DNA from 2 places in the Ensifer sp. GW823-FHT05D09 genome. Region 1 is predicted to be linked to the other one. Evidence: riboswitches for the same ligand, from Rfam matches in the RefSeq annotation. Region 1 holds a riboswitch; the other holds the start of a gene.
What was found. A riboswitch is a leader RNA that binds a small molecule or an ion and turns the genes downstream of it on or off. The one in region 1 is predicted to bind FMN.
Positions count from the first base shown of each region.

Region 1 (15,709 bases):
AGCGGCGAATCGAGATGGAGGTCGGCGGTGTGAACGAAACGGAAGGGCATGGGCGACCATGGCCCGCGACAGCAGCACCCGTCAATGCACCGGCGACCGTCATCCACGCGAACGCGCCCATCCCACACGGTTATTTCAGGCCACCCAAGTAAAGACAGCCCTAATACATGTGGACTGCAGTTTCGGCATGAAACGATCGCTCGAAAGAGCGCGTTCTCCTATGTGCAAATATCAGATTATACTCACTTTAATCGATTAGCGCTTTTGTAATAACTTGTTGGATAGGTTTCGCGCGGCTGCATTTTGCGTGCGGTCAAGCACAGGAATGACTCCCTGCTTCGGCATCCGCTCCGTCATGACGATCAAGAGCCGGAACGACTTATTCATGCACCAACTTTTACGGACGCCGTTCCTCCGGAGTTATTCATGTCGCGCCTAAAGATATCACACACTCTTATTGCCCTTTTCCTGATGGTTGGCCTCATCGTCACCGTCTTGGCTGTCGCCTCGCTCGGCGGCATCAAGATGATGAACGAGCGCAACAACGAGATCGCCACCACCTGGTTGCCGCGCGTCTCGCTTTCGCGTGCGCTCGAAACCCAGCTTTCGGACACACGCATGTCGTTTGCCCGGCACCTGATCTCCCTGACGCCTTTCGAGAAGAAGGCGGCCGAAAAGGTCATCGGTGAAGCCGTGGCCGGGTTCGGCAAGCTTTCAGATGAATACGCCGCGCTCATGGTGACCGACGCCGACAAGGCGGCGCTCGAAAAGGTAAAGAGCACCTACGAGGCCTATCTCTCTGTCTCCGCGGGCATGGTCAAACTCTCCAACAATCTCGAAAACATGAAGGCGCAAAGCGTGTTCAAGGTCGAGATGCGCGAGACGGAACAACTGGTCGATCAGGCGATCAAGGACATGCGCGCGCTTAACCTTGCCGGCGCAGACGCTGCCGTTGCTGCAAGCTCCGCCACGCACGACCAGATCCGCACGATCGAAATGGGTGTCATCGCGGTTGCGGCCTTCATCGTGCTCGGCGCCATCCTCTACGCAATCCGCGGCATCGCTCGTCCGATCCAGATCATCACCCGCTCGATGGCGGGTCTTGCAAACGGCGACACCTCCACCGCCATTCCCTACGGCGCGCGCAAGGACGAGATCGGCGAGATGGCACGCGCCGTCGAGGTCTTCCGCGAGGCCGCCATCTCCAATCTGCAGCTCGAGGAAGATGCCAAGGTGCAGCGTTCGCAGGCTGAGGCCGAGCGTCGACGCGTAACGGAGGAGGCGGAAGCCGCCGCGCAAATCCGCCTGCAGGAAGCAACGGCGGGTCTTGCGACCGGTCTTCGCCGCCTGGCGGCGGGCGATCTCGCCTTCCAACTCAACGAACCTTTTGCGCCGGATTTCGAACAGCTGCGTCACGACCTCAATCAGGCCGTTGCCCAGCTGGCCGATACGCTGGCTGCCGTCTCCTCCAGCTCCAGCAGCATCGACAGCGGCGCGCGCGAAGTCAGCCAGAGCGCCGACGACCTGTCGCGCCGTACCGAACAGCAGGCCGCTTCGCTGGAAGAAACAGCCGCTGCCCTCGACCAGATCACGGCCAATGTCGGCAGCTCGTCCAAGCGAACCAACGAAGCGCGCGCCATCGCCAGCCAGGCTAACGAAAGCGCCCACAAGTCCGGCGCCATCGTCTCCGGTGCGGTCGATGCCATGGGTCGTATCGAGCATTCGTCGAGCCAGATCTCCAACATCATCGGCGTCATCGACGAGATCGCATTCCAGACCAACCTGCTGGCGCTGAATGCCGGCGTTGAAGCGGCCCGCGCCGGCGATGCCGGCAAGGGCTTTGCCGTCGTTGCCCAGGAAGTGCGCGAACTGGCACAGCGCTCTGCCAATGCCGCCAAGGAGATCAAGGACCTGATCCGCAACTCGGCCGTCGAGGTGCAGAGCGGCGTCAAGCTGGTGCGCGAGACCGGCGAAGCGCTGCGCACGATCGAAGGTTTCATCGTGACGATCAATCAGCACATGGATGCGATCGGTGTTTCGGCGCAGGAACAGTCTGCCGGACTTTCCGAGGTCAACACCGCAGTCAACCAGATGGACCAGGTGACCCAGCAGAACGCGGCCATGGTCGAAGAGGCGAATGCCGCAAGCGCGACGCTGGCACAGGAGGCAGGTCGTCTGCGCGAGCTTATCGCCCGCTTCACGCTCGCCGAGACTTCCGGCTACGGCTACGCGCCTTCGGCCGGTTCATCGCGCTGGGCGGCATAGTCCGAACAGGCGAAATTCTTGAGCATGCAAGTGAAACGGTCTCCGGAAACGGGAGCCGTTTCTTCGTTGAGGAGGTCGTTACCGTGAAATGGCAGAGGTTTTAGTCGACAAATGTAGCAATTGTAACTATCAATAATGTTGCTGCCATTTGACATGGCACCTCACAATTTTCCAACGATGATCATGAAGAAGACATTCGAAGTTTCCGACAGGCTGTTTGAGCTTTATCACCGCGTCCACCGGCTGGTGAACGAGTCGATGACAGAGGAAGGCGTTTCGCTGGCGCGCAGCAAATTCCTGTTTTTCCTGAGCAAGCTCGGCCCCTGTCGTTCGACGGATATCGCCTGCGCACTGAACTTCGCGCCGCGCACCGTCACCGAAGCGATCGATGGCCTTGAGCGTGACCGGCTCGTGATGCGCAAGCCGGATCCCGAGGACCGCCGCGCCAAGATCGTCTCGATCACCGACACGGGGCGCGTCATACTGGAAGCGGCTGAACATCCGCGCAAACAGCTGATCGAGGAAATCTTCTCGGCACTCGACGACAAGGAGCTCGATCAGCTCTTCGATATCGTCGGCAAGCTCGTCGACAAGACGGACGAGATCCGCAAGCGCAAGGACGAGGCGGAAGCCGCACAGATTGCGGTCGCCCGCTAAACACTTCTTTCCGCCAATGCTGATAGCCAAAACAGAAAGAGGCCGGGACGTCATGTCCCGGCCTCTTCCGTTTTTCTCCTGGCCCGACGCTTACATCGCGTCGATGGCACCGATGGAGAAGAACAGCGTTTCGCCGGAGGAATCGTCGACACCGTCATTGTCGGTGACGACATAGCCGTTACCGGCGGCATCGACGGTAAAACCTTCGACCTTGTCGACGACGTAGCCATTAAGAGCCTTCAGATCGGGAATGAGGTCACGAACCTCTTCCTTCTTGACGACCGGAAGCTCGCCGCCGAGCGCTGCCGGCTTCAACTCGGCAAGCGCGACACGGTAGAGCTTCTTGAGCTTGGCCGCCTGACCGATCAGGTTGTCGCGTTCGATGATATAGGCGTAGTCGCCGTGCACCGAGATTTCCGAGAGGCCGACCCAGCCGCCATCTGCTTTTTCGAGCGGATAGCGGACTGCACCCCATTCCTCGCTTGACGGCTTGTAGGAGACGAGCTTGACGAAGCCCTTCTGGTCGTCCTTCCATTCGCGCTGGACGGCCATCCAGAGCACCTGATCGTCGCCTTCGCCGACGACCGTCACACCCTCGAAGCCGAAGCGCGTCTCGCCTGCACGCAGAGCTTCGGGAAGAGCGATCTCCTTCTTGATTTCGCCCTTCTTGTTCACCTTCAGCAGTGCATGGCTATAGAGTTTGTCGGAGTTGCCTTCGGAAGCAAGCCAGAAGCCCCCTTCCCCATCATTGGCGACGCCTTCGATGTCGAGCTTCTGTGCCGGCGCGCCGTCGCGGGTGATGCGGAGCGTCTCGGTGATCAGCGCCGGCTTCTGGGTCGCGTCGATGGTGAAGATGGTCGGCTGCGACGCATAGACGGAATCATTGACGGCACGCAGGAAACCCGGCTTGTCGGCAACGGCGGCCAGACCCGAAAGCGCGCCAAACCCGACAGGTAGACCATCCTTGTCGGCCGAGCGGATCTGCGGATAGGCAGCCTCGCCTTCGCCACGCTCGTAGATCATCACATGCGAGCGAGCGCCGCCGTCCTCGCCAAGGTCGACCTCGTTGGCGGTGGCAAGCAGATTGCGCGACGGGATCGCAACGGCGCCTTCCGGCGAGATACCCGACGGCAACAACTGCAGCAGTTCCGGCTCGGCGCCGGTGTCCTTGTAGACGCCGACGACGGATGCGCGTTCAGCAAGCACGAAGAACAGATTGTCGTCGCCGAACTTCGCGGCCTCGAGGCCCTCCGGCTCGACGCCCTTGGCCGACGAGCGCTTCTCCGGGTAATGGCCGATCGACGCAATCGCGTGTTCGAAGCTGGCGCCGGACTCGAACAGCACCTTGCCGGTCGTATCGAAAATCGTGAAGCCGCGCGAACCGCCCTCGTAGTCGCCCTCGTTGGCAACGACGATGCGGGTGTCGTCGAGCCACTTGACGGCATCGGGCTCGCGCTTGCGGCCGGGCTGCTCGTCCTTGAAGGCGATCGCGCCGTCGCGCTTGGTATCGATGTCCTTGAGGTCGACGCTGCCTGCAGAGAAATGCGTCTTCACCGTCGCCGATTTGGCATCGATGATGACGATGTGGTTGTTCTCCTGCAGTGTCAGCGCGATCTCGTCCTTGCCGTTGAAGGAAACGAATTCCGGCTCCGGATCGTCGCCGGCAACGTCGGCAAGGCCCGTCAGGGTCACGTGCTTGATCGTAGCGCAATCGGCAACGCCGTCCTTCAGCGACAGGATCACCAGGTCGCCGGCAGGCATCTGCGGGATCTTGCCGTCATTGACCTCCTCATCACGCTCATTCTCGATGGCGATCGCGGCAAGCGTGCGGTCCTTGTTGACCGCGACGGAGTCCGGCTGACCGCCGAGATCGCAGGTCGCTTCGATCTTCTTGGAGGCGACGTCGACGGTGGCGAGGAAGCCGGAGGGCTTGATGAAGCTTTCGCGCGTGTTGACGGCCACGAGTGCCTTGGCACCAGCGACGGTCACCGATGTCGGCTCGCCATCGAACGAAACGATGCCGGCCGCCTTCGGCGCCTTGGCGTCTGTGATGTCGATGAGGCCGATGCGCTTGCCGGGGCTATCGGAATAAATCAGCGTGTTGCCGTCTTCGGTGGCCGTGATGATTTCCGCAGAAGTCGTTTCCTTGCGGGCGTCACCTTCCAGATTGTCGGCAACGGCGAAGGACGCGATACGATTGAACACCGGTTCGGCAGCAGCCGGAAAAGCAACAGACGCAAGAAGCATGGCGGCGAGCGCCGTTCTGCATGATGAAATGGTCATGAAATCCCCCATGTCGAATATCCAAAACAAGGGGGTTCTGCGGGATGGCGATGACAGGCGCATGACAATCCCGCAGCTTTGTTGTGCAGCGTCGCTTTACGCGCTTGCGCGCTCGCGTTTCATCTCGTGGCGCATGATGAAGAGCGAGGCGCCGAGGATCAATGCGGCTCCCAGCCAGAGATAGCCGCTCGGCGCATAACCGAAGACGAGCCAGCCGGCGAGAACGTTAAGCGGCAACTTGAGATCATCGAAGGGCTGAACATAGGCGGCATCGGCAACCGTATACGCCAGCGTCAACAGATACTGTGCCACGACGGTCAGGAGCCCCGCCAGCACCAGCAGCGCGAGCATGGTACCGCTCGGCACGACAAAGCCTGCCGACAGCGCCAGCACGCCGTTGATCGGCGTCAGAAGCACCAGCAGCCACACTGTGATCGTCTCGGGACGCTCGATGCCGGTCAGGCTCTTGGTGATCAACGACGACGCACCCCAGAGCAGTGCCGAAAGAACCGGCAGCAAGGCTGCCCAGGTGAAACTCTCCGACCAGGGCTGCAGGATGATCGCAGCGCCGGCAAAACCAACTGCCGCAGCGCCCCAACGGGACGCGCCGACGCGTTCGCCAAGGAAGAGCCGTGCACCGAGAATGATGAAGAACGGTGACGTCATCACCAGCGCGATCGCCTGCCAGATCGGGACGGAGGCCAGGCCCGAAACCCAGGCCCCTACCCCCAGGGCTGCAAGGCCGACACGAACGACGTGACGCCAGGGATAATCGGTGCGCATCGCCGATAGACCGACCCGCAACAGGAAAGGCAGGGAGAAGACGAGCGCGAACGCATATTGCCAGAAGGCGGTGGAGGTGGCGGAAAAGCCGAGTTGCATCGTCATCCATTGCGTGACGACATTCAGCAGAGCAAAGGCAACGCCGGCCAGTATCATCCAGGCGGCCCCGGCCATGGCACGGGAGGTGAAAAATGCTTGAGTAGTCTCGCTCATGTCCTTCATCCGCAAACAGGGACCAACAAAAACCAGGACGCATGAGCGCAGGGTGCGAAGACGGGCAGCCCTGCCCTTCGCATCCACGATCATTCTCTTTCATCCGGACTGTGACCGTCGGCTCCGGAATTGCACCGGATCTGCTATCCTTCCAGCCCACAAAGGCTGGAAGCGCTCGCGGGCTTGAGCCGAAGCCCTTACCGCCGGTGGGGACTTTCACCCCGCCCTGAGAACAGGCTGAGCCGTAGACCAAAGCCTGAGCTGCTGCAAGGCCAACTGGAAATGCAGAAGGGTCCGGCGTGAGCCGAACCCTTCAAGACTTGGACTGCCGGCCTCGTATCCGGCCGTCAAGCAAACTTATCAGCCGTTAACGGCATCCTTCAGGCCCTTGCCGGCCGTGAACTTCGGAACGTTACGTGCCGGGATGTCAACTTCAGCGCCCGTGGACGGGTTGCGGCCCTTGGAGGCTTCGCGACGCGAAACGGAGAAGTTGCCGAAACCGACGAGGCGAATGTCGCCACCGTTCTTCAGTTCAGCCTGGATGGTCTCGAAAACTGCATCAACTGCGGAAGATGCGTCGGTCTTGGAAAGTCCGGCCTTCTCAGCAACGGCAGACACGAGCTCATTTTTGTTCATGTTTCCACCCCTTTCAAAATGGTTCGAAACGACTGTGTTTTTAAGCCGCGGCGGCTTGCGCATCGCCCGCGTCTTGCCATTCCCAATTGCGCCTAATCCCTTGGAATGCAAGGCTTGCGGCATGCTTTTACAACAAAAAAGACCGGCCAGGGGCCGGTCTTCCTTGTTTTTCTGCCAAATGAGCCTGAGACGAGCAAAATTGCGCCCGCCAGCCCTGTCGATCAGTGGGCGATGGAAGCGCCCGCTTCGTCCTGCGAATCAACCGCGGCGACGGTTGCCGGCTCATTTGCCGGGTCCCATTCGATCGGCTCCGGGACGCGGATGAGAGCGTGTTCGAGCACTTCGCCCATCCGCGAGACCGGGATGATCTCCAGCACGTTCTTCACGTTGTCCGGAATCTCGGCCAGATCCTTGGCATTCTCCTCAGGGATCAGCACCTTCTTGATGCCGCCGCGGACGGCAGCCAGCAGCTTTTCCTTCAGACCGCCGATCGGCAGCACGCGGCCGCGAAGGGTGATTTCACCCGTCATCGCCACATCCTTGGAGATCGGAATACCGGTCATCACGGAGACGATCGCCGTTGCCATGGCAACACCGGCCGACGGGCCATCCTTGGGCGTCGCGCCTTCCGGCAAGTGCACGTGGATGTCGCGCTTGTCGAACAGCGGCGGCTCGATGCCAAAGTCGATCGCGCGCGAACGGACGTAAGACGCCGCCGCAGAAATCGATTCCTTCATCACGTCACGCAGGTTGCCTGTAACGGTCATGCGGCCCTTGCCGGGCATCATGACGCCTTCGATCGTCAGCAGTTCGCCGCCGACCTCTGTCCAGGCAAGTCCTGTGACCACGCCAACCTGATCGTCGCGCTCGGCTTCACCGTGCCGGTACCGCGGCACGCCCAGGTAATCCGGGATGTTTTCAGCGGTGACGGCTACGGACTTGGCCTTGCCCTTGATGATCTCGGTCACAGCCTTGCGGGCGAGCTTCATCAGTTCGCGCTCGAAGTTACGAACGCCCGCTTCACGCGTGTAGGTCTGGATGATCGCCATCAGCGCACCGTCGGTGACCGAAAACTCCTTCGGCTGCAGCGCATGATCGCGGATCGCCTTCGGCAGCAGGTGCCGCTTGGCGATCTCCAGCTTTTCCTCTTCGGTGTAGCCGGCAATGCGGATCACTTCCATGCGGTCCATGAGCGGCGCCGGAATGTTCAGCGTGTTCGCCGTGGTGATGAACATCACGTTGGACAGATCGTATTCGACTTCCAGGTAGTGATCCATGAAGGTCGAGTTCTGTTCCGGATCCAGCACCTCCAAGAGGGCCGACGACGGGTCGCCGCGGAAGTCCTGGCCCATCTTGTCGATCTCGTCGAACAGGAAGAGCGGGTTGGACTTCTTTGCCTTCTTCATCGACTGGACGACCTTGCCGGGCATCGAACCGATGTAGGTGCGGCGGTGACCGCGGATTTCCGCTTCGTCACGAACGCCACCCAGCGCCATGCGCACGTACTCACGGCCGGTCGCCTTGGCGATCGACTTGGCAAGCGAGGTCTTGCCGACGCCCGGAGGGCCAACGAGGCACAGGATCGGGCCCTTGATCTTCGTCGAACGCGCCTGAACGGCCAGGTACTCGACGATGCGTTCCTTGACCTTGTCGAGGCCGAAGTGATCGACGTTGAGCACTTCCTCGGCATGGTTCAGGTCGGTCTTGATCTTGGACTTTTTGCCCCACGGCATGCCCAGCAGCCAATCCAGATAGTTGCGCACGACGGTTGCTTCCGCCGACATCGGGCTCATCTGGCGCAGCTTCTTCAGCTCCGCATCAGCCTTTTCGCGCGCTTCTTTCGAGAGCTTGGTCTTGGCGATGCGCTCTTCGATTTCGGCCATCTCGTCGCGGCCGTCTTCGCCGTCGCCGAGTTCCTTCTGGATCGCCTTCATCTGTTCGTTGAGGTAGTACTCGCGCTGGGTCTTCTCCATCTGGCGCTTGACGCGCGAGCGGATACGCTTTTCCACCTGCAGGACGGAGATCTCACCTTCCATGAAGCCCAGCGCCTTTTCGAGGCGCATCTTCACGCTGGTGGTTTCCAGCATTTCCTGTTTTTCGACGATCTTGATCGACAGATGCGAAGCGACCGTGTCGGCAAGCTTCGAATAATCTTCGATCTGGCTCGCGACGCCGACGACCTCAGGAGAGATCTTCTTGTTGAGCTTCACGTAGCTTTCGAATTCGGAGACGACCGAGCGGCTGAGCGCCTCGATCTCAACCGGGTCTTCCTCCGGCTCGTCGAGCGCCTGTGCTGTCGCTTCATAGAATTCTTCACGCGGCGTGTAGTTGTCGATCTTGGCGCGCGTACGCCCTTCGACCAGCACCTTGACGGTGCCGTCGGGCAGCTTCAGCAGCTGCAGAACATTGGCAATCGTGCCTACCTGGTAGATCGCGGAGGGTTCCGGATCGTCGTCCGTCGCGTTGATCTGGGTGGCAAGCATGATCTGCTTGTCGGTCCCCATGACTTCTTCCAGCGCACGGATGGACTTCTCACGGCCGACGAAAAGCGGCACGATCATGTGCGGGAAGACTACAATGTCGCGAAGCGGCAAGACCGGATAGGTCGCGCTTTCTGTCGCCGGAGACGTTTTGCTCGTCATGTCATTTCCTTTCCGTCCCGATTTCGGGCCCGTTCCCGGGAGCCACAGCGGCACTCCCGGTTGTCATGTTTTCCACATGAAAGTGGAGTGCTAGAGAGTCCTTTTCAAGGCTCGACGCGACATCCACCATCATTGGCCGGGTCCTTCTGACTACGCTTTATTGCTGTTGCGTACCTTGCGACGGAAAACGAGGCTTCAAGGGTGCGCAACGGCCGAGGCCCGTTACTGAATCGTCACATCATTGCGTTGTTAAGACACTTTAGCAACAACCGAATTGTTAAATCTCGCGCCGCAGAAGCCATCTCAACAACTAAGTGTGGGGTCATGAAAAAGCCCGCACGAGGCGGGCTTTTTCAAATCTGATCTGTGCCTCGCGCTTAGGCCGAGACGTTGGTCTTCTCTTCCGAGCGCTCGGAATAGATGTAGAGCGGCCGTGCTGCACCCTTCACCACCTCGTCGGAAATCACGACTTCGCGGACGCCTTCGAGCGTCGGCAGCTCGAACATCGTGTCGAGCAGGATCTTTTCCATGATCGAGCGCAGGCCACGTGCGCCGGTCTTGCGCACGATGGCGCGACGGGCGATCTCGCGCAGCGCGTCCTCGTGGAAGGTCAGCTCGACGTCTTCCATCTCGAACAGCCGCTGGTACTGCTTGATAAGAGCGTTCTTCGGCTCGGACAGGATCTGGATCAGCGCGTCTTCGTCCAGGTCTTCGAGCGTCGCCAGAACCGGCAGACGGCCGATGAATTCCGGGATGAGGCCGAACTTGACCAGGTCTTCCGGCTCCAGTTCGCGCAGAACCTCGCCGACGCGGCGATCTTCGGGTGAACGGACCGTTGCGCCGAAACCGATCGATGTCTTCTCGCCGCGGGCGGAAATGATCTTGTCGAGGCCGGCGAATGCACCGCCGCAGATGAACAGGATGTTGGTCGTATCCACCTGCAGGAATTCCTGCTGCGGATGCTTGCGGCCACCCTGCGGCGGCACGGAGGCGACGGTGCCCTCCATGATCTTCAGCAGCGCCTGCTGCACGCCCTCGCCCGAAACGTCACGGGTGATCGACGGGTTATCGGACTTGCGCGAGATCTTGTCGACTTCGTCGATGTAGACGATGCCGCGCTGGGCGCGCTCGACGTTGTAGTCGGCAGCCTGAAGCAGCTTCAGGATGATGTTTTCGACGTCTTCACCGACATAGCCGGCTTCCGTCAACGTCGTTGCGTCAGCCATTGTGAAGGGCACGTCAATGATGCGCGCAAGCGTCTGCGCGAGATAGGTCTTGCCGCAACCGGTCGGGCCGACGAGCATGATGTTCGACTTCGCCAACTCCACATCGCTGCCCTTGGCCGCGTGGGCCAGGCGCTTGTAGTGATTGTGCACGGCGACCGACAGGATGCGCTTCGCCTGCTGCTGGCCGATAACGTACTCGTCGAGGACCTTGATGATTTCCTGGGGGGTAGGAACACCATCGCGGGACTTGACCATCGAGGTCTTGTTCTCTTCGCGAATGATGTCCATGCAGAGCTCGACGCATTCATCGCAGATGAAAACCGTCGGTCCGGCAATCAGCTTGCGGACTTCGTGCTGGCTCTTGCCGCAAAACGAACAATAAAGCGTATTCTTCGAGTCACCGCCGTTGCTACCGCTGACCTTGCTCATTTCCATTTCCTTCCAGCACGCCGGATACCCTCGAAAAGATACCACGGACCACTCAATTCGCCCCGCGCAAAGATCTGCGCTGCATTAAGAGGGCTTCCGGGAGTACCCACCGTATCAGGGCATTTTGCCCAAGATTCGGCCGCAACGACTCTCCCACCTAACTCTGAACCCTATGCCTTCACAGCTCAACATAGCATTAAGGGTTCATCTTAGCGGCTTTACCCCCTCGATAAAGCCCTTTCACTATTACAATTGTGTCACAATTGCATCTATCGTGACACAAAAGCGCGTCATCACGCCTGCTCTGCAGCCTCGATCGCTTCGCGCGATGTGATGACCTTGTCGATCAGACCCCAGTCGAGCGCCTCGTCGGAACTCATGAAATGGTCGCGATCGAGCGTCTGTTCAACCTCTTCGTAGGTCCGGCCGCAATGCTTGACGTAAACCTCGTTGAGGCGACGCTTCATTTTGAGGATGTCCTTGGCGTGGCGCTCGATGTCGGAGGCCTGGCCTTGGAAACCGCCGGACGGCTGGTGGACCATGATGCGCGAATTCGGGGTGGCGAAACGCATGTCCTTATGGCCAGCAGCCAGCAGAAGCGAGCCCATCGAGGCGGCCTGGCCGATGCACAGCGTCGAAACGGCCGGTTTGATGAACTGCATGGTGTCGTAGATCGCCATGCCGGCGGTCACGACGCCGCCCGGAGAATTGATGTAAAGCGCGATTTCCTTCTTCGGGTTTTCCGCTTCAAGGAAAAGAAGCTGGGCGCAGACGAGCGTCGCCATCTGATCTTCGACCGGGCCGGTCAGGAAGATGATGCGCTCTTTCAGAAGGCGCGAAAAGATATCGTAGGAACGTTCGCCGCGGTTGGTCTGCTCCACAACCATCGGCACCAGCGCCATGGCGGTATCAACTGGATTTCTCATATCGAACCTTCATCAATCGGGCCCGCAAAACCTTTGCGAGCCGGGAATCACAGGATTGGCCTTCTGCTCCTACATAGAGTGTCAACACCCTTCACTTCAAGTCGCGAACGTCCGATAACCTTAATCGGCGGCGCCCTTCCAGCCTAAGAACAGAACTCCTCCACACGTGATTGCTGATAGAACATTTTTTCGCCAACGCCTTCGCCGGCGCCTTGGCTTTTGCGCTTTGCGCACAGCATTCGCCGCCGCTCGGTAAACGAACGGTAAACCCGTGCACGCTGGCAGCGACGTCAGAGCTGAGATTCGATCGGCAGGATGCGAATGAGCCCAGCGATGAAGCGCCGCAACAGACTGGCATCCGGCTCGCCCCGTAACAATCGCTCTGTCCCGTTCGACCGGTCGTGCCAGACAAGCCGCGTGCCTTCGATGCCGAGCCGGTAACTGACGGAAGGCGCCGTCTCCTCCTCAAACATCTTCACGAGTTCACCCGCAAGCGCGGCATCCGTAAAAACCACGCCCATCTCGGTATTCAGCGATGCCGACCGCGGATCGAAGTTCATCGAACCGACGAAGCCGTTGAGACCATCGACAACAAAAGCCTTGCTGTGAAGGCTGGCATTGCGCCGGCCGAACAGGGACATGCGATGGCTTTCGACGGCATCGCCCTGCTCTTTCAGTTCGAAGAGCTCGATGCCGGCGCGAACGAGGCTTCGACGATATTTCACATAGCCGCCGTGAACGGCGGCCACGTCGGTGGCGGCCAGCGAGTTGGTGAGCACCGCCACCCGCGCGCCATTCTTCACCAGAGCCGTCAGTTCGCGTGTCCCGGCGGTGCCGGGAATAAAGTAGGGCGAGATGATACGCAGATCCCTCTTTGCCGCCTGGATCAGGGGGAAGAGTTCGCGCAGCAGCCAGTTCTGCCGCTTCTGCATCAGGGCCTTCTCGGGTGGATCGGCCTCGAGACGGACATCGTCGATCCAATGCAGCGCCTTCGATCCGCTAAAGGACGCCTCGCCCCCCATCACATCGGCCACGCGCTCCAGATAGAAACGAGCGGCGGGTGTTCGCGCATGCGCGTCGAGCCCGTCCCTAAGGGCCGGCAGGTATTGTTTGCGCGGGGTGCGCAACTTGCCGATCGGCAACACGGATGTACTGTTCCAATAGCGATCGAACATTGCCGATGCCTGCTCGACCACCGGCCCGATCATCCAGACATCGAGGTCACGAAAGTTCGAAAGCTCTGCCGCATCGAAATAGGCGTCACCAATATTGCGGCCGCCGGCGATCGCCACACGCGCATCGGCAACCCACAGCTTGTTGTGCATCCGGCGCGTGGCGCTGAAGGCGCGGATGGCCATCTCGAAACCGCGGCGGATGCGGTCGGTGCGGGCACGGCTGGGATTGAAGAGTCTCACTTCAATGTTCGCATGGGCATCGAGCGCGATGCACATCCGGTCGTGGATGCCGGCATTGATATCGTCGAGCAGCAAGCGGACGTGGACGCCCCGATCCGCTGCCGCCAGGATTTCCCGTGTGAGCAGGAGACCGGTCAGGTCGTCCTTCCAATAGTAGTACTGCAAATCGAGGCTTCGTCCGGCCCTTCGCGCTGCATGCGCCCTGACGACGAAAGCTTCGATGTTGTCTGAGACGAGCGATATGCCGTTCGTTCCGGCGTGGGTACCAAGCAATGGAAAGATGGCTCGGTCCAGTTCGGTCTCGGCCTCGGCGACGGGAAGCGCTGAAGACGGGTCTCCGTGCGGACGCCGACCGAAGCGGCCGTAGACATAGAGGATCGCTGCGCCGAACGCGCCGCCGATGGCGACAACGGCAACAATGACAAAGGACAACATCACCTGCCCGCCAGAAAGTGTCTCAGACCGATCCGGCCCGGCTCACTTCAATCCGTTCGTTGTTATGGTCTTCCCGCTTGCCGACCTTCAGATCGATGGATGCCTTGACCGGCAAATGATCGGAAGCGACGCGGGCCAGTGGAGAATCATGCACGGCGACCGACGTCACCAGGCTATGGGGATTACCGAGAACGCGATCGAGCGGCAACAGCGGAAAACGGGAAGGAAAGCTCGCGACCGTTGCATGCGACGGGTCGAACACCGGGCTGAGGAAGGACAGTGACGAGCGTTTGCCCATGCGCCACTCGTTGAGATCGCCGATCAGCAAGGTCGGTCGCCCGCCCGCATCGGATGCCGCCTCGATGATCGCCTCGGCCTGCTGGGCGCGGGAGTGCCGCAACAATCCGAGATGGGCCGCGATCACGCGCAAGGGACCCATCTTGAGGTCCAGATCGACCACGAGCGCTCCGCGCGGCTCGACGCCCGGCAGCTTCAATTGCTGAACATCGGAAACCGCACCCTCACGCAGAAGCAGCACGTTGCCGTGCCAGCCATGCCCTTTTGTGGAAAAGCCGGAGATCGGAACAGATACCAGATGCGCCTCGCGTCGCAGGTGCTCGAGGTCGAGCAGCCCGGCACGCTCACCGAAGCGCTGGTCAGCCTCCTGAAGGGCGACGATATCGGCGCCGAGCTCGCTGATGACCTGGGCTGTACGCCCCGGGTCAAAGCGGCCGTCGGTGCCGACGCATTTGTGGATGTTATAGGAAGCGATGACGATATCACCGCGGCTGACCGCCGCCTCACGGCTGACGACAGTGGGTCGCCGCTTGCGGATTGCCGCTACGATGCCCGCCGATAGACTGGTCTGGTTTTTTGCCATGCCGCTCCCTGCTTGCTGCCGCATCATGCGCAAATAGGTCGCCAGACGCCACTGAAAAAGGTTTCAGACGAAAACTTGTTCCGCGCCGAAGGGCGATAACAAGGCTTTTCGAACAGCATGACGTGCACACAATCACTCGAAAACTCAGCCCTTATTGCTGCCCCAAGCTCCAGCCGTAGAACGATATCCGCCTTGTTCTTAAGGCTGGAAGCGAAGGCGAGCGATTGCCGCACGCCGTCGCGCAAATGCGATCCGTCAATCCACAGGGCCAGAAAACAGGATCAGGTTACCGTCGGGATCAAGGACGATGAAGTTTCGCGCGCCCCACGGCTCCGTCCGCAAGACGTGATGAAAGCGCACCCCGGCCGCTTGATAGTCGAGGAACAGGCGCTTGATTTCGTGCGACGTGGCAACGGTCAGCGACGCGGAAAGCAGATGCTCGCGCTCCCTGACGTCGCCGACGAAGACGGGCTCGCAGACCAGTCGCAAGGCGAGCAACGCATTGTCGCGCTTCACCTGACCATAAAAGGGCGGGTCGCCATAGACGAAGTCGACGGCAAAGCCGAGCTTGTCCGTGAAAAAGTCGCAAGACGCCTTGATGTCGGCGACAAACAATTGTGCCGAGGTCGATCGCAGAACAGGGCGCAGTGCTTGTTGTTTCGCTTGCGTGGTCATTGTCAGGGCTCCTGATTTGAGCGCCTGCCAGCCGTCAAAACCCATCTGGCGCGCGACAAGTTCCTGGGCGTCGGCGAGCTTGAAGTCCGCCTTCAATATCTCCCGGTCATCCAGATCGCGAAAGCGCGGCAAAGCAGCCCTGATCTCGGCCGCAACCGGAAAATATCCGTCGCGATGCCATCTCAGATACTGTTTGGCCTGCTTCTTGAGGTTTTCGAGGTTCGGCATGGGCGCAACGAGGGTC
Region 1 is NZ_JBXAIA010000009.1:205,733-221,441, reverse strand. It holds gene AC1Q80_RS23775 (metallophosphoesterase family protein) at 1-50, opposite strand, end outside; gene AC1Q80_RS23770 (methyl-accepting chemotaxis protein) at 427-2,265, shown strand; gene AC1Q80_RS23765 (MarR family winged helix-turn-helix transcriptional regulator) at 2,449-2,922, shown strand; gene AC1Q80_RS23760 (esterase-like activity of phytase family protein) at 3,013-5,217, opposite strand; gene AC1Q80_RS23755 (DMT family transporter) at 5,302-6,210, opposite strand; FMN riboswitch at 6,289-6,439, opposite strand; gene hupB (DNA-binding protein HupB) at 6,562-6,837, opposite strand; gene lon (endopeptidase La) at 7,059-9,479, opposite strand; gene clpX (ATP-dependent Clp protease ATP-binding subunit ClpX) at 9,857-11,134, opposite strand; gene clpP (ATP-dependent Clp endopeptidase proteolytic subunit ClpP) at 11,428-12,060, opposite strand; gene AC1Q80_RS23730 (phospholipase D family protein) at 12,351-13,910, opposite strand; gene AC1Q80_RS23725 (endonuclease/exonuclease/phosphatase family protein) at 13,933-14,790, opposite strand; gene AC1Q80_RS23720 (VOC family protein) at 15,046-15,693, opposite strand.

Region 2 (15,709 bases), on a different contig from region 1:
GCAAGCGCTCGGCGGAAAACGATCGTCGCCTCGTCGACCTCGGTTTCGTCGCCGGCAGCTGGGACTGGTTTTTGACCTCGGGCGAGGTGGCCTGGCAGATCCTGAAGCGCGAAGGCAGGCAGGCAAGCGGGCTGCCGCGCAAATGCCTCCTGGTCAGCCGTGACGGCGACCTCTCGCCGCTGAAGGGGCTCGATCTTGAGCGCACTCACTGGGGTGAAGAGGCGCACTTTGTGCTGCTGGCGGCAAGCGAAGGCGATGTGCTGCCGCTGTCGCACTACGAGGCGCTGCTGGCGCCGGCGGCGCGGCGCGGCGTGCCGTGCCTCTGCACCAACCCCGACAAGGTCATGCTGACGAAGAGCGGAACGGCCTTCGGCGCTGGGCGGATCGCCGAGCTTTACGAGGACATTGGCGGCAAGGTGCGATGGATCGGCAAACCATTCTCCGACATCTACGATTTTGCCCTCGACTTTCTCGGCCGTCCCGATCCGTCGCGTGTCTGCGCCATCGGCGATAGCATCGAGCACGATATCGCCGGCGCGGCGAGTGCCGGGCTCGGCTCGGTGCTGGTGACCACGGGCATATTGGAACATGCCTCCGACGCGGAGCGGCAAAAGCTTTTTGCCGACCATGGCGCTACTCCCGATTTCATCCTTCCGAAATTTCTCTGGTAGTCAGGAGTACTGCCTTGGCCTTCACGCTGTCGCTCAACACCAATCCGCTGGTCAACCGCTTTGCCGAACCCGACGACCTGATCGAGACGATCGGCGAACAAATCCGCATCGGCTACGTGCAATTGACGCACGAGTTCGTCAATCCGGGCTGGCCGGCGGCGACGATCTCCAAGACCATACGCCAGTTCAGGGCGGCACTCGCCCGCACCGGCGTGAAGATCACCTCGGGCATGACCGGGCCCTATGGCAGGCTCAATCATTTCGGCCACCCGGATCCGGATGTGCGGCGTTACTACGTCGACTGGTTCAAGACCTTCGCTGATATCTCCGCCGAGCTCGGCGCTTCCGGCATGGGCACGCAGTTCGCGATCTTCACGCTCCGGGATTACGACGACCCGGCGCGGCGCGAGGAGCTGATGAAGATCGCCATCGACTGCTGGCGCGAGGTGGCGGAGCACGGCAAGGCGGCCGGTCTTTCCTATGTCTTCTGGGAGCCGATGTCGGTCGGCCGCGAGTTCGGCCACACGATCGCCGAGTGCCGTGCGCTCGACCGGCGGCTGGCAGAGGCCGGCCTGCCGATCCCGATGAAGATGATGGTCGATATCGACCACGGCGACGTCACCTCCGACGATCCCGATGATATCGACCCCTATGCCTGGGCTGGCGCCTTTCCCGAGCGCTCGCCGATCATCCACATCAAGCAGTCGTCGATGAACAAGGGCGGGCATTGGCCGTTCACCGCCGCCTACAACAAGGACGGACGCATCACGCCGGAAAAGCTGATCGACGCGGTCAAGGCCGGCGGCGGCACCGATAACGAGATCTGCCTGGAGCTTTCCTTCCGCGAGCGTGAGCCAACGGATCACAATGTCGTCGATATGATCCGGGAATCCGTGGAGTTCTGGGAGCCCTACATCGACACGGGCTTCAATCGACCATCAAAATCACATTAAAAAATCACAAAATATCACCATATATATTGAAATATAACATTCAGATGTTATCTTCCCGGAAGTGATGGCGTGCTCCTGCGCCATCGGATCGAGGCGGATGGCGATGAAGCCGGAAGACAGGCGACAGGCGATCATGGATGTTCTGATGGAGGCCGGCACGGCGTCCGTCGAGGATCTTTCGCTCCGTTTCGGCGTCAGCAAGATGACTGTGCATCGCGACCTCGACGACCTTGAACAGGCCGGCCTGTTGCGCAAGGTGCATGGTGGCGCCTCGATCCAGTCGAGCCCGCAGTTCGAAAGCGATTTCCGCTACCGTGAGAAGATTGCCGCCGCCGAGAAGAACCGGATCGCCGAATATGCGGCTGGTCTGATCGAGCCGGGGCAGAGCATCCTCATCGACGACAGTTCGACCGCTGGCGCGATTGCTGCCTGCATCCGGGACATCAGGCCGCTCACCGTCATCACCAACAATCTCGGCGTCATCTCAGGCCTCTCCGGCGCGCCGGGTATCAACGTGATCGCGCTCGGCGGCCAGTACAGCAAGAAGTTCAATGGCTTCTTTGGCATTGTGACGGAAGAGGCGCTGCGCTCGCTGCGCGTCGACATCGCCTTCCTTTCCAGCTCCGCCGTCGCTGGCACGGCAGCCTTCCACCAGGACCAGGAGGTCGTGCAGGCGAAGCGCCTGATGGTGAAATCGGCGGCGCGCAAGTATCTGCTTGTTGATCACGACAAGTTCGGGCGATCCGCCCTGCATTTTCTGACCGGGCTCGACGCCTTCGACGCGGTGCTGACAGGCGCCGAGGTGGCGGATGAGCATGCCGACGCGCTGAGCGAAGCCGGCGTACGCCTGGTCAAGGTCGACACACAAAAAGTATCGGAGAAAGCATGACGACGCCGCAGCTCTGGGTGGGCACAAGCTGGAAGATGAACAAGACGCTGGCCGAGGCCATGGTCTTTGCCGACGGACTGGCGGCAGCGGACGCTGCGCGCGACGATCGCATCCAGCGTTTCGTCATTCCGCCCTTTACCGCCGTTCGCCAGGTCAAGGACCGGCTGGCTCAAACCAGCGTCAAGGTCGGCGCACAGAACATGCATTGGGATGATGCCGGCGCCTGGACCGGCGAGGTGTCGCCGGTGATGCTGAGGGACTGCAATCTCGACGTGGTCGAGCTCGGCCACAGCGAACGGCGCGAGCATTTCGGCGAGACCGACCGGACCGTTGGCCTGAAGACGGCGGCAGCCGTGCGTCATGGCCTTGTGCCGCTGATCTGCATTGGTGAAACGCTTGCCGAGCGCGAGGCTGGCGAGGCGGATGCCGTGTTGAAGCGGCAGGTGGAAGGCGCGCTGGCGCTTCTTGACGGCGACGCCCGCAAGGCGACGATCCTGCTTGCCTACGAGCCGGTCTGGGCCATCGGCGTCAACGGCATTCCGGCCACATCCGATTACGCCGACGAGCGCCACAAGCGCATCGCCGATGTGGCGGAGGCTGCGCTCGGCGTGCGCGTTCCCGTGCTCTACGGCGGCAGCGTCAATCCCGGCAATTGCGAGGAACTGGTTACTCAGGCGCATATCGACGGCCTGTTCATCGGCCGCTCCGCCTGGGACGTCAACGGGTATCTCGACATTCTCAAGCGTGTCTCCGGGGCGATCTGAGCCTCCGCACGCCAACCAAAACGACGGAAAGGAACCATCATGAAAATCGCAATCGGAGCAGACAGCGCCGGCAAGCCCTTGCTCGACGTCATCGCGGCTCACCTGAAGGGCAAGGCCGACCTCGAGGTCAGCGACCTCAGCCAGTCCGGCTTCTACGCCGACCTGTCGCAGAAGCTGGCGCAGACCATCGTCGATGGCGAGAACGAGCGCGGCATCCTGTTTTGCGGCACCGGCATCGGCGTCTGCATCTCGGCTAACAAGGTGCCGGGCATCCGCGCCGCGCTGACCCACGACACCTATTCCGCCGAGCGGGCTGCCAAGTCGAACAACGCCCAGATCATCACCATGGGCGCACGCGTCATCGGGCCGGAACTGGCCAAATCGATCGTCGATGCCTGGCTCGCCTCCGAGTTCGACCCGAACGGCCCGTCGGCCGGCAATGTCGACGCGATCGATCGTCTCGACGCGGCGAAGTAATTCAACCGGGCAAGAGAGCGTTTCCGGCCTGAACCGGGCCATGGAGACGCTCTCTCGCATCGCATTACGCAATTCCTGGCTGCGAACGGCTTCGCATGTGTCCTGGAAATGCGCTGATACCGCCATGCACGTTGATCCTCCCTCGCGCATTGCGGCGAGACGCCCGGCAGAGATGCCGGGCGTTTTCATGTTCAGCCAAAACCGGGTGATCTGGCACTGCCCGCTTGACGAAGCTTCTGAAAATATTTGAATATTCTTGCATATCATCCCGTCTGCGAGGAATGCCGATCCATGTCCGACGCCACCACGACGCCACCCCGTGCCACAGCCCATCGCCTGGCGCGCATGAGCGGACGCGACACGCATGAACACCACCGCACGGCAACGACGCTCGAGCTTCTGTTCGATCTGACCTTCGTCATCGCTTTCAGCCTTGCGGCATCGCAACTTGCGCATCTGATGGCCGAAGGACATTTCAGGGCAGGGCTGATCGGCTTTACGCTCGCGATCTTTGCCATCTGTTGGGCCTGGATCAATTTCACCTGGTTCGCGTCAGCCTATGACACTGACGACTGGGTGTTTCGCTGCGTCACCATGGTGCAGATGGTCGGCGTGCTGATCCTGGCAATCGGCCTTCCCGCCATGTTCCACTCGATCGACGTGGGTGGGCATCTCGACAATGGCGTGATGGTGCTCGGCTATGTCGTCATGCGCGTGGCGATGATCTTCCAGTGGCTGCGCGCCACCCGGCAGGATCCGCAGCGGCGCGGTGCCTGCATGACCTATGTGATCGCCATCGGCATCGCCCAGCTCGGCTGGATCGTGCTGATCTTCTTCGATTTCTCGCTCAGCGTGTCCATTGCGATGGTGGTGGTGCTGACGGCGATCGAGATGCTTGGGCCCTACATCGCCGAGACGCGGTATGGTGGCACGCCCTGGCATGCGCACCATATCGCCGAGCGCTACGGCCTTCTGGCGATCATCGCGCTTGGCGAAGGTGTGGTCGGCACGGTCGCCTCGATCACCGCCGTTGTCGACGGGGAGGGCTGGAACCTCGACGTGGCGCTCGTCTGCCTGGCCGGCACCGGCCTCACCTTCGGCATGTGGTGGATCTATTTCCTGCTGCCGAGTGCGGAGGTGCTACATGCGCACCGCAAGCGGTCCTTCGTCTGGGGCTATGGCCACATGTTCATCTTCGCCGCCATCGTCGCGACCGGTGCCGGCCTGCATGTCGCTGCCTACTACATCGAGCACAAGGCACATATCGGCTCGCTGGCAACGGTTCTGACAGTGGTCATCCCGGTCGGCGCGTACATCGGCCTCGTCTACGGCATGTATGCCTATCTGCTGCGGCAGGCAGAGCCGCTGCATGCGTGGCTGCTCGCCGGAACGGTGCTTGTGCTGGCAGCGTCGATCGCAGCGGCGATGGCAGGCGTCGACATGGCCGTCTGCCTGATTGTGGTGATGTTCGCGCCGTTCGTGACCGTCGTCGGCTTCGAGGCGGCGGGCCATCGTCACCGCATGGAGGCGTTGGAACGTTGCCTCGCCGAGGCCGAGCCGGCGCAGTGAGCCGCTGGAATTGTCGAGTCGAAACAGCGGTTTGAGGGCCGTTGCTGGCGGGTCGATTCAGGTGGTTCAGAGGTTGATTCAAGAAAGGGGTCGGGCCTTCACTTGGATTTGTTCTTCACCCGTTTTGCGCAAAGCTGCCCCTCACCCTAGCCCTCTCCCCGCAGGCGGGGAGCGGGGACGGTCGAGCGTGACGCGTGCGCTTTCACTCGCCGTAAGCCCTGCGGTGCTATTTCGTCCGACAGCCTCGCCATCCGCTTTGCCGGTACCGACGACCGCAGCGTAGGGTGGCAAAGGCTGTGGCCATCGGATGACGGTGCTTGGACGCGAGAGCGCGCCACGCACGTCCTTCTCCCCGCCTGGCGGGGAGAAGGTGGCCGGCAGGCCGGATGAGGGGCTTGTCGGGTCCTGTGTCGCGATCTTAAGGTCAGGCGTTGACCAGCGCCAGCTTGGCGCGGGCGTCGAGGATCTGGGCGCAGGCGTTGGCGGCCTCTTCGCCCTTGGTGACGAAGTGTTCGCGGAAGAAGGCGATCAGCGGCGCGCTTTCCTGGAAATTGTGCGGGGTCAGCACGGCGGAAAGCACCGGCACGTCGGTGTCGAGCTGAACGCGCATCATGCCGTCGAGCACCGTGCCGGCGACGAAGTCGTGGCGATAGATGCCGCCGTCGACGACGAAGGCGGTGCCGAGGATCGCGGCGTAGCGGCCGGTCTTGGCGAGCTTCTGGGCGTGCAGCGGGATTTCGAGTGCGCCCGGCACGTCGAAGATCTCGACATCGGCAGCCGAGCCGCCGAGCTTCGTCCATTGCGCGACGAAGGCGTCGACGCAGCGGTCGACGATGTCGGCGTGCCAGCGGGCACGAACGATCGCGATCTTGGCGGTGGGGTGGGAAAGAATAGTCATGGTCTCAAGCCTTCCAGGGTTTGGCGTTTCCAATTTTCCCGTCGGGCGAACATGCATGCGCGCGAAACCCCGCGATGGGGCCCACGTTCCTGCTTGCTCTCTTCCATCCGGACTTTAACCGTCGGCTCCGGAATCTGACCGGATCTGCTGACCCCTGGAACCACTGCCGGCTCCAAGGCGCTCGCGGGCTTCGATCGCTGCATGTATCCTTAAATCTCACCGATTTAAGGGCAAAACATGCAGCACGTTCAAGTTCTACAGCGACCTTTGCGCGTCTTTAGGACGCGCGGCGCTGTAGCGATCGCTACCGCCGGTGGGGACTTTCACCCCGCCCTGAGAACAGGGCCGACTATATAGATCGGCCACGCGTGGTCAAACGCGTGGCGCGACGAAAATCCTGGAAATTACGACAGATTTTTCCAAGGCCGGCCGCCGCCGGGCGAAATGATTCCAGCGACGGTTGACCTTTCAACGCTCGGCTACTCGCGGATGACCAGCAGATCCTTGGCGGCGAAACGCAGCGTGACGTTGTCGCCGAAGGTCGGCGGCGTCAGGCCGGGGTCGTTGAACATGTCGAAAGAGATGACATCGCCGCCGATCCGCAGCTTGGTGCGGATGACCGAGCCGAGGAAGCTGGTCGAAACCACTTCACCGGTCAGTGCCGTATCACCCTTGGCGCTGTCGGCGATCGAGCCTGCCTCCGGGCGCAGCGCCAACGAAATCGGGTCGCCGCCCTTCATGCCGGCAATCTGCTCCTTCAGCGAGACCTGCTGGTTGCCAATGGCGACGGCGCCCGTGGCCGGGTCTGCGACCTTGGCCTCGATGATGTTGAGCGTGCCGACGAAGGAGGCGACGAAGCGGGTGGCAGGTGTGTTGTAGATCTCGAACGGCGTTCCGATCTGGTCGGCACGGCCGCCATTCATCACGACAATGCGATCCGAGATCGACAGCGCCTCTTCCTGGTCATGGGTGACGAAGACGGTGGTGATGCCGAGCTGCTGCTGGATCTGGCGGATCTCCTCGCGTAGCGACACGCGGATCTTGGCGTCGAGCGCCGACAGTGGTTCGTCGAGCAAAAGCACCTGCGGCTTGACGGCGAGCGCGCGGGCGAGTGCCACGCGCTGCTGCTGGCCGCCGGACAGCTGGTAGGGGAAACGGTCGGCCAGGTGCTCGAGCTTGATCAGGCTCAGCATCTGCTTGACGCGCGTATCAGTCTCCGCCTTCGGCGCACCGGCGACCTTCAGGCCGAAGGCGACGTTGTCGTGCACGTTCATGTTGGGAAACAGAGCGTAGGCCTGGAACACCATGCCGATGTTGCGCTGGTTCGGCTTCAGCGCGCCCTGATCCTTGCCATTGATGACGATGGATCCGCTGGAGGGCGTCTCGAAGCCGGCGATCATGCGCAAGACGGTGGTCTTGCCGCAGCCCGAGGGGCCAAGGAACGAGACAAACTCGCCCTTCTCGATCGCCATGTCGAAGCCATGCACGACTTGCACGGGGCCGAAGGATTTCTGGATGGCGGTCAGTGTCAGGAAACTCATATGAACCGATCCTCAGGCCTTGGGAGGCGCGCTTTTTTGGAAGCGCGAGACGAGCTGGATGAGGCCGAGGCAGCCCCAGGTGATGCCGAACGCGATGACGGCGAGGGCGGCTGGCTCATAGGCGCGGTTGGCGCCCAGAAGCTGCATATACGGACCGAACGCCGGCCTGTTCAAAAGCGCTGCCATGGTGAATTCGCCGATGACGATGGCAAACGTCAGGAAGGCGCCGGAGAGCACTGCGACCAGGACATTCGGCAGAATGATCCGGCCGAGAATGGTCGCCCACCCCGCGCCGAGGCTTTGAGCGGCCTCTGTCAGTGTGGCGATGTCGATCGTGCGAAGCCCGGTGTCTACGGCCCTGTACATGTAGGGAAGGGCGAGGATGGCATAGCCGAACATCAGAAGCACGTTGGTGCCCGCGATCGATCCGGTCAGCGGCAGCCAGCTCGAGGTGTTGTAGAGGCGGATGTAGCCGAAGACGATGACGATCGCCGGAATGACGAGCGGCAGCAACGTGATGAACTCGATGTAGGGCCGCAACCGCGGCAGCTTCAGGCGAACCCAGTAGGCCGTCGGCACCACGAGCAGCACGCCGAAGGCGATGGTGAACAGCGCCTGCATGATGGAATAGGTGAAGGTCTCCTGGAAGCGCGGATCGCTGAAGACCTTGCCATAGGCGTCGAAGGAATACTCGCCGCGACGCATCTTCAGCGAGAAGTTCGTCATGCCGATGAGCGGCAGGGTGAAATAGAGGAGGCCGAAAATGAGGGCCCCCCAGGCCCATATCTTCTTCATTTCAGCCACCTCTCGCTGCGGGCGCGAAGCCAGATGTAGATCGCGTTGGCGATGCCCGTGACGACGATCATGCCGAAGGCGAGTGCGTAGCCGAGGTGCGGATTGCCGAGAACGTCGCCGCGGATCTGGGCGAAGAGCAGAATGGGGACGATCGAGAGCGACGAGCCGGTGAGCGCGATCGCGGTCGCGACGGCTCCGAAGGCGTTGGCGAAGAGGAGCGCGAGGGTGCCGAGAAGTGAAGGCAGCAGGATCGGGAAGGCGACCATGCGCCAGTACTGCAGGCCGGTGGCACCGAGAATTTCGGCAGCCTCGCGCCACTCGCGCTTCAATCCGTCGAGAGCCGGGGTGATGATGAGGATCATCAGCGGAATCTGGAAGAACAGATAGGTGACGGTAAGCCCCCAGAAGGACAGGAGGTTGAAGCCGAGCAGCCTGAGGTCGAGACCGAAGTTCGAGCGCAGGAACACGGTAAGGATGCCGACGGGGCCGAGCGTTGCGAGAAACGCGAAGGCGAGCGGGACGCCGGCGAAGTTCGAAGCGACGCCGGAAAACGTCAAAAGCGGTCCGCGGATCCATTTCGGCAGACTGCCGAAGACGACGGCAGACGCAATCGCAAAGCCGATCAGGCAGCCGAGAAGCGCCGAGGCGATGCTGATCTTGATGGAGATCCAGTAGGCCGACAGGATCGACGGCGTGAACAGACCGATGATGTTGTCGAAGGTGAAGCTGCCATCAGGCGTCTGGAAGGCGCCGACCACGATCTTCATCGTTGGCAGAATCAGAAAAAGGAACACGAACGCTGCAAAGGGCAGGACGCCGAGCCAGTGAAGCGGAAGACGGCGCGCAGGTGGCCTGGCGCCGGTGTGAGCAGATGACATTCCGTTCGCCCCGAGAAGCCGCGTTACGGACGCGGTCGTTCATTGAATTGCTTATCGATATCGCATCTGCCCCGGCCGGAAAACCGGCCGGGGCAGCATGATTGTGGAAACGCTTACTGAACGTTGGCGCCGACCACGGAATCCCAGGCGCCGGTGACCGCTGCCTTGTTGGCATCGACTTCTTCGAGCGTCGGGAAGTAGGCCTTTTCGTAGGCAGCTGCCGGCGGCAGGGCGTCGATCAGTTCCTGCGGAACCTTGCCGGCCTTGACCATGGCGTTGAAGCGGGTCGGGTGGCAGAAGCCCTTCAGCCAGCCGAGCTGACCTTCGTCGGAGTAGAGGTGTTCCATCCAAAGCTTGGCGGCGTTCGGGTGCGGCGCATAGGCCGAGATGCCCTGAACGTAGACGCCGGCGAGAACGCCGCTTGCAGGAACGACGACTTCGGTCGGCGGGTTGCCGTTAAGCGTCTTCGCCCAGCCGAGAGCGTTGTAGTCCCAGGCAACGACGATCGGGGTCGAACCCTGGGCGAGCGTGCCGGACTTGCCGATAACCGGAACGAAGTTGCCGGCCTTGTTGAGCTCGGCAAAGTAGGCGAGACCGGCTTCACCGGCTTCCTTGCCCGACTTGGCGCCCTTGGCGAGGCCAGCAGCGAGAACGCCGAGGATCGCCTGGTTCGAGGCGCGCGGGTCGCCGGCGAGTGCCACCTGGCCGGCATATTCCGGCTTCAAGAGGTCGGCCCAGTCCTTCGGCGCGTTGGCGACGAGGTCCTTGTTCACCAGGAAGGACATGACGCCGTAATAGTCGCCGTACCAGTAGCCTTCGGCATCCTTGACGCTGTCAGGAATTTCGTCCCAGGTCGACACCTTGTAGGGCTGCAGCAGGCCTTCGGCCTTCATCTGCGGACCGAAAGCAAGGCCGACGTCGACAACGTCAGGCGCCTGCGGGCCCTTGTTGTCCTTGTTGGCCTTGACGGCCTCGACTTCGTCGGCAGAGCCGGCGTCGGGGTTCAGTTCGTTGACCTGGATTTCCGGATACTTGGCCTTGAACGCGGCGATGACGTCGCCATAGCCGCACCAATCGTGGGGCAGGGCAACGGTGGTCAGCATGCCTTCTTTCTTGGCAGCTTCGATGAGCTCTGCGCTTGGCTCGGCAGCGGCAATGGCCGTCGTTGCCAAGAGAATGGCGGTGGAAAGCGAGAGCAGGCGTTGAGTCGTTGAAATCACTGGCGTTCTCCTTATGGGTTTTCAGTCAATTTCGGCGATGCTGTTAAAGAGATGCTATGAAACTTGTGTGACAGCGATCTGTCTGTTCGCGCCGCCCATGTCGTTGGAAGAACAAATCTTTTTCCGACACGGCGCCTTCACTGAGACACATGTGCATAAAACTTCGTGAACGTTCCGGCTGTCCCTCCTAAACCGGTTTGCGAAAGATGCGGGTCGAATCGAACAGCCCTTCGAGCGTCTTCATCCGGTCGCGTGTCGCGTCCCAGTTGGAGCTCTGCACGGCTTCGATCAACGCTTCGACCAGAAACAGGATGACCACCGAACTGTCCCAGGCGGACGGCACCTCGATCTGCGAGCGGAAGACCTTGGAGGCGGATTTGGCGACCGGTGAACTCCAGCGATCGGTAAAGAGCACGATCTCGACGCCGCGGTCGCGGGCGGATTTCGCGAGTGTCTCCATCTCCTGCTCGTAGCGGCGGATGTCGAAGAGAATCAGCACGTCGCCATGGCGCATGTCGAGCACGTAATGCGGCCAGGCGCTGGCATTGGAGGCGATTTCGGTGACGCCAGGGCGGATGACCTGCAGGTGGGTGAAGAGATAATCGGCAACGGCGCGGGTGATGCGGCCGCCCAGCAGATAGACGTTGCGCTTGCGGTCGGCGACAAGGGCTACCGCCTCGTCGAATTCCTGCGGTTCGATCTGCGACAGCGTCTCGCGCATGTTGTTCATGGCGGCGTCGGCAAAGCGGTTGAGCGTGTGGGTACCCGGCGCGCTTGCAGCCCAGCGGTCATGCTTGGTGATCGGGTTGGAAATCGTCGCTTCCAGCTCCTGGTGCAGCCGCGACTGAAAATCGGGAAAGCCTTTGAAACCAAGCTTTTGCACCATGCGGGCGACTGTTGGTGTCGACACGCCGGCGTTCTCGGCGACCGTGGTGATCGAACCGAGTCCCGATACCGGATAATTGTCGAGAAGTGTCTCCGCCAACTGCCTTTCCGCGCGGGTCAGCGCGGTGAAGTGGGCATTGATCACATCCGACACCGTCGTGGATGTCGCCTTGCTGGTCAAATCGGTTCCCCTGAACTGGTCTAATGCCAGTTTGTGACAGATTAAACATCGCTGTCACAATTGGAGTCAATCGCAATTTTGAAGAGATCGTTTCAGATTTCGATTGACACTGGCTAATCTCTGAACAAATCTTTTCATTAATGAACGTCTAACGGGGCAAGAGGGGATGCCGGTGTTGACGCGACTTTTGACCGATACAGATGGCGATCCGGTTGCGATCGAGAATGCGGCCGGCAGAGGCGAAATCGTTCTCGTTTGCGAACATGCATCGCGCCGGGTGCCCGAACGGCTGGGGTCTCTCGGCCTTTCGCAGCAGGCGCTCGAAAGCCACATCGCCTGGGATCCCGGCGCGCTCGCCGTTGCCGAGCTCTTGTCGCGCAAGCTCGATGCGGCGCTGATTTACCAGCGCTTCTCGCGCCTTGCCTATGATTGCAACCGTCCGCCGGAGGCCGACGGCGCCATGCCTGCCGTCAGCGAAGTTTTCGAGGTTCCCGGCAACCGCGATTTGGCAGAGGACGAGCGGCAGGCGCGTGTCGACGAGATCTACCTGCCGTTTCACGACGCCGTCAGCCGGTTCGTCACCGAGCGCAAGGCCAAGGGCAAGCCGCCCGTGGTTGTCACCATGCACTCGTTCACGCCGGTCTATTTCGGCAAGCCGCGTTCAGTCGAGGTCGGCATATTGCATGACGCCGACAGCCGGCTCGCCGACCAGATGCTGACCTTCGCCACCAAGGGCAAGGTTGCCTATGACATCCGCCGCAACGAGCCATACGGGCCGGCCGACGGTGTCACGCATAGCCTGATCGAATACGGCGTCCACAACGGATTGCCGAATGTGATGATCGAGATCCGCAACGATCTCATTCGAAACGAGATCGGCCAGAGGGTCATGGCCGATTATCTGGAAGGGTTGCTCAGCCAAGGCGTGGCGGCACTTTCAGCACAATAAAAGACCCTGGGGAGCGGCTTTGCCGCGGTCCTGTTCCGGCTTGCCGGGGCAGGTAGTGATGGGATCCTGCCGCAATGGGGCGGCCGGGTCTGAAGAAATCAGGGGAAGAAAAATGTCAGACTACAGTGATCTCGACAAAAAGCAGGATATGCAGGTCCTGCATTCGATGGGCTATGCCCAGGAGCTCGAGCGGCGAATGAGCCGGTTCTCGAACTTCGCGGTCTCGTTCTCGATCATCTGCATTCTCTCCGGCGGCATCAATTCGCTGGCCCAGGCAACGTCGGGTGCGGGTGGGGCCGCCATCGGCATCGGCTGGCCGCTCGGCTGCTTCATCTCGCTCGTCTTTGCCGTTGCCATGGCGCAGATCAGCTCGGCCTATCCGACCGCCGGCGGCCTCTATCACTGGGGCTCGATCCTCGGCAACCGCTTCACCGGCTGGCTGACCGCCTGGTTCAACCTGCTCGGTCTCGTTACTGTGTTGGGCGCCATCAATGTCGGCACCTATTACTTCTTCATGGGCTCGTTCGGCACACCGTATTTCGGCCTTGAGGATACGACGCTGACGCGGATCATCTTCCTGGCGGTCATCACCGGCGCCCAGGCTCTGGTCAACCACATGGGTATTGGGCTCACGGCCAAGCTCACCGATTTCTCGGGCTACCTGATCTTCGCAACGTCGATCCTGCTCGCTGTCGTGTGCCTTGCCGTTGCCGACAGCTACGACATCGCCCGCCTCTTCACCTTCTCCAACTATTCCGGTGAAGCCGGCGGCAATGTCTGGCCGGCAACCTCGGGCTCGTGGGTCTTCCTGCTCGGTCTCTTGCTGCCGATCTATACGATCACCGGCTACGATGCGTCGGCGCATACCTCGGAAGAAACCGTGAAAGCTGCCGAATCCGTGCCGCGCGGCATGGTCTCGTCGGTGCTGTGGTCGGCGCTGTTCGGCTACATCATGCTGTGCTCTTTCGTGCTGATGATCCCGAACATGGACGAAGCCGCCAAGCAGGGCTGGAACGTGTTCTTCTGGGCCATGGACGCACAGGTCCACCCTGTGATGAAGGACGTGCTCTACCTCGCCATCCTCGTCAGCCAGTGGCTGTGCGGCCTGGCAACCGTGACCTCGGTCTCGCGCATGATCTTCGCCTTCTCGCGTGACGGCGGTCTGCCGGCCTCCAAGGCGCTCGCCAAGGTCAGCCCGACCTACCGCACGCCGGTGGCAGCAATCTGGACCGGCTCGATCCTCGCCGTGCTCTTTGTCTGGGGTTCGTCACTGGTCGCGATCGGCGAGACGCCCGTCTACACGATCGTCGTGTCGTGCACGGTCATCTTCCTGTTCTTCTCCTTCGCGATCCCGATCACGCTCGGCCTCTTCGCCTGGGGCACGTCGAAGTGGGACAAGATGGGCCCGTGGGACTTGGGCGAGGGTATGTTCAAGATCTTTGCGGTGCTCTCGATCATCGCCATGGCGCTGATCTTCGTTCTCGGCATCCAGCCGCCGAACGACTGGGCGCTCTACATCACCGTCGGCTTCCTGGTCCTGACCGCGATCATCTGGTTCGGTTTCGAAAAGCGCCGCTTCCGCGGCCCGCCGATCGGCGACGAAGTCGCACGCCGCCAGGCGGAAATCGCTGCTGCCGAAAAGGCGGTCGGCCAGATCTAAGCAACAATAAAATGGGCGGAAGCGCATCTGCAGCTTCCGCCTTTCTTTTTGCGGCCACGGGAACGGCCGCTTGCCGAAACATGGGATGAATTTTGATGAGCTATTCGTTCGAGCAATTGAAAGAGGATGTTGCCGCGGGCCGCATCGATACGGTTCTCGCCTGCCAGGTCGACATGCAGGGCCGGCTGATGGGCAAGCGCTTCCACGCGCAATATTTCGTCGACAGCGCCTGGCAGGAAACGCATAGCTGCAACTACCTGCTGGCAACCGACATGGAGATGGAAACGGTCTCCGGTTACAAGGCGACGAGCTGGGAGAAGGGATACGGCGACTATACGATGAAGCCGGACCTTTCGACGCTGCGCCGTATTCCGTGGCTCGAGGGCACCGCGCTTGTGCTCTGCGACATGCTCGACCACCACACACACGCCGAAGTGCCGCACTCGCCGCGCGCCATCCTGAAGAAGCAGATCGCCCGGCTGGAGGCCATGGGCCTCAAGGCCTTCATGGCGAGCGAGCTCGAATTCTTCCTGTTCGACCAGACCTATGACGATGCGCGCCAGTCCGGCTACCGCGACCTGCAGCTCGTCAGCGGCTACAACGAGGACTACCACATCTTCCAGACCACCAAGGAAGAAGACGTGATGCGGGCGATCCGCAACGGCCTGCAGGGCGCCGACATTCCGGTCGAGAATTCCAAGGGCGAGGCGTCTGCCGGCCAGGAAGAAATCAATGTGCGCTACGCCGACGCTCTGACGATGGCCGACCGGCATGCGATCATCAAGAACGGCTGCAAGGAAATCGCCTGGTCGCGCGGCAAGGCGATCACCTTCCTTGCCAAGTGGAACTATCAGGCCGCGGGCTCGTCGTCGCACATCCACCAGTCGCTGTGGAGCGCCGACGGCAAGACGCCGAAATTCTTCGACAAGGACGGCAAATACGGCATGTCGGAGCAGATGCGCCAGTATGTCGCCGGCCTCTTGAGCCACGCCAGCGAGATCACCTATTTCCTCGCGCCCTACATCAACTCCTACAAGCGCTTCATGGCCGGTACGTTTGCGCCGACGAAAGCGGTGTGGAGCAAGGACAACCGGACGGCCGGCTATCGCCTGTGCGGCGAGGACACCAAGGGGATCCGCATCGAGTGCCGCGTTGGCGGCTCCGACCTCAATCCCTATCTCGCTTTCGCCGCTTTGCTCGCCGCCGGCATTTCCGGTATCGAAGGCAAGATGGAACTGGAAGCGCCCTTTGTCGGCGATGCCTATGGCGGCAAGAACGTGCGCGAGATCCCGCGTACCTTGCGGGCCGCGACGGAAGCGCTGACCGGCTCCAAGATGCTGCGTGCAGCCTTCGGCGACGAGGTCATCGACCACTATGTC
Region 2 is NZ_JBXAIA010000003.1:326,080-341,788, reverse strand. It holds gene AC1Q80_RS11970 (TIGR01459 family HAD-type hydrolase) at 1-671, shown strand, start outside; gene AC1Q80_RS11965 (sugar phosphate isomerase/epimerase family protein) at 686-1,624, shown strand; gene AC1Q80_RS11960 (DeoR/GlpR family DNA-binding transcription regulator) at 1,728-2,513, shown strand; gene AC1Q80_RS11955 (triose-phosphate isomerase) at 2,510-3,277, shown strand; gene derI (D-erythrulose-4-phosphate isomerase) at 3,317-3,754, shown strand; gene AC1Q80_RS11945 (low temperature requirement protein A) at 4,046-5,323, shown strand; gene AC1Q80_RS11940 (6,7-dimethyl-8-ribityllumazine synthase) at 5,748-6,221, opposite strand; FMN riboswitch at 6,313-6,566, opposite strand; gene AC1Q80_RS11935 (ABC transporter ATP-binding protein) at 6,701-7,762, opposite strand; gene AC1Q80_RS11930 (ABC transporter permease) at 7,775-8,557, opposite strand; gene AC1Q80_RS11925 (ABC transporter permease) at 8,554-9,435, opposite strand; gene AC1Q80_RS11920 (ABC transporter substrate-binding protein) at 9,549-10,655, opposite strand; gene AC1Q80_RS11915 (MurR/RpiR family transcriptional regulator) at 10,843-11,721, opposite strand; gene AC1Q80_RS11910 (N-formylglutamate amidohydrolase) at 11,897-12,670, shown strand; gene AC1Q80_RS11905 (amino acid permease) at 12,783-14,330, shown strand; gene AC1Q80_RS11900 (glutamine synthetase family protein) at 14,426-15,709, shown strand, end outside.
Region 2: another riboswitch for FMN. It lies ahead of AC1Q80_RS11940 (6,7-dimethyl-8-ribityllumazine synthase); the one in region 1 lies ahead of AC1Q80_RS23755 (DMT family transporter).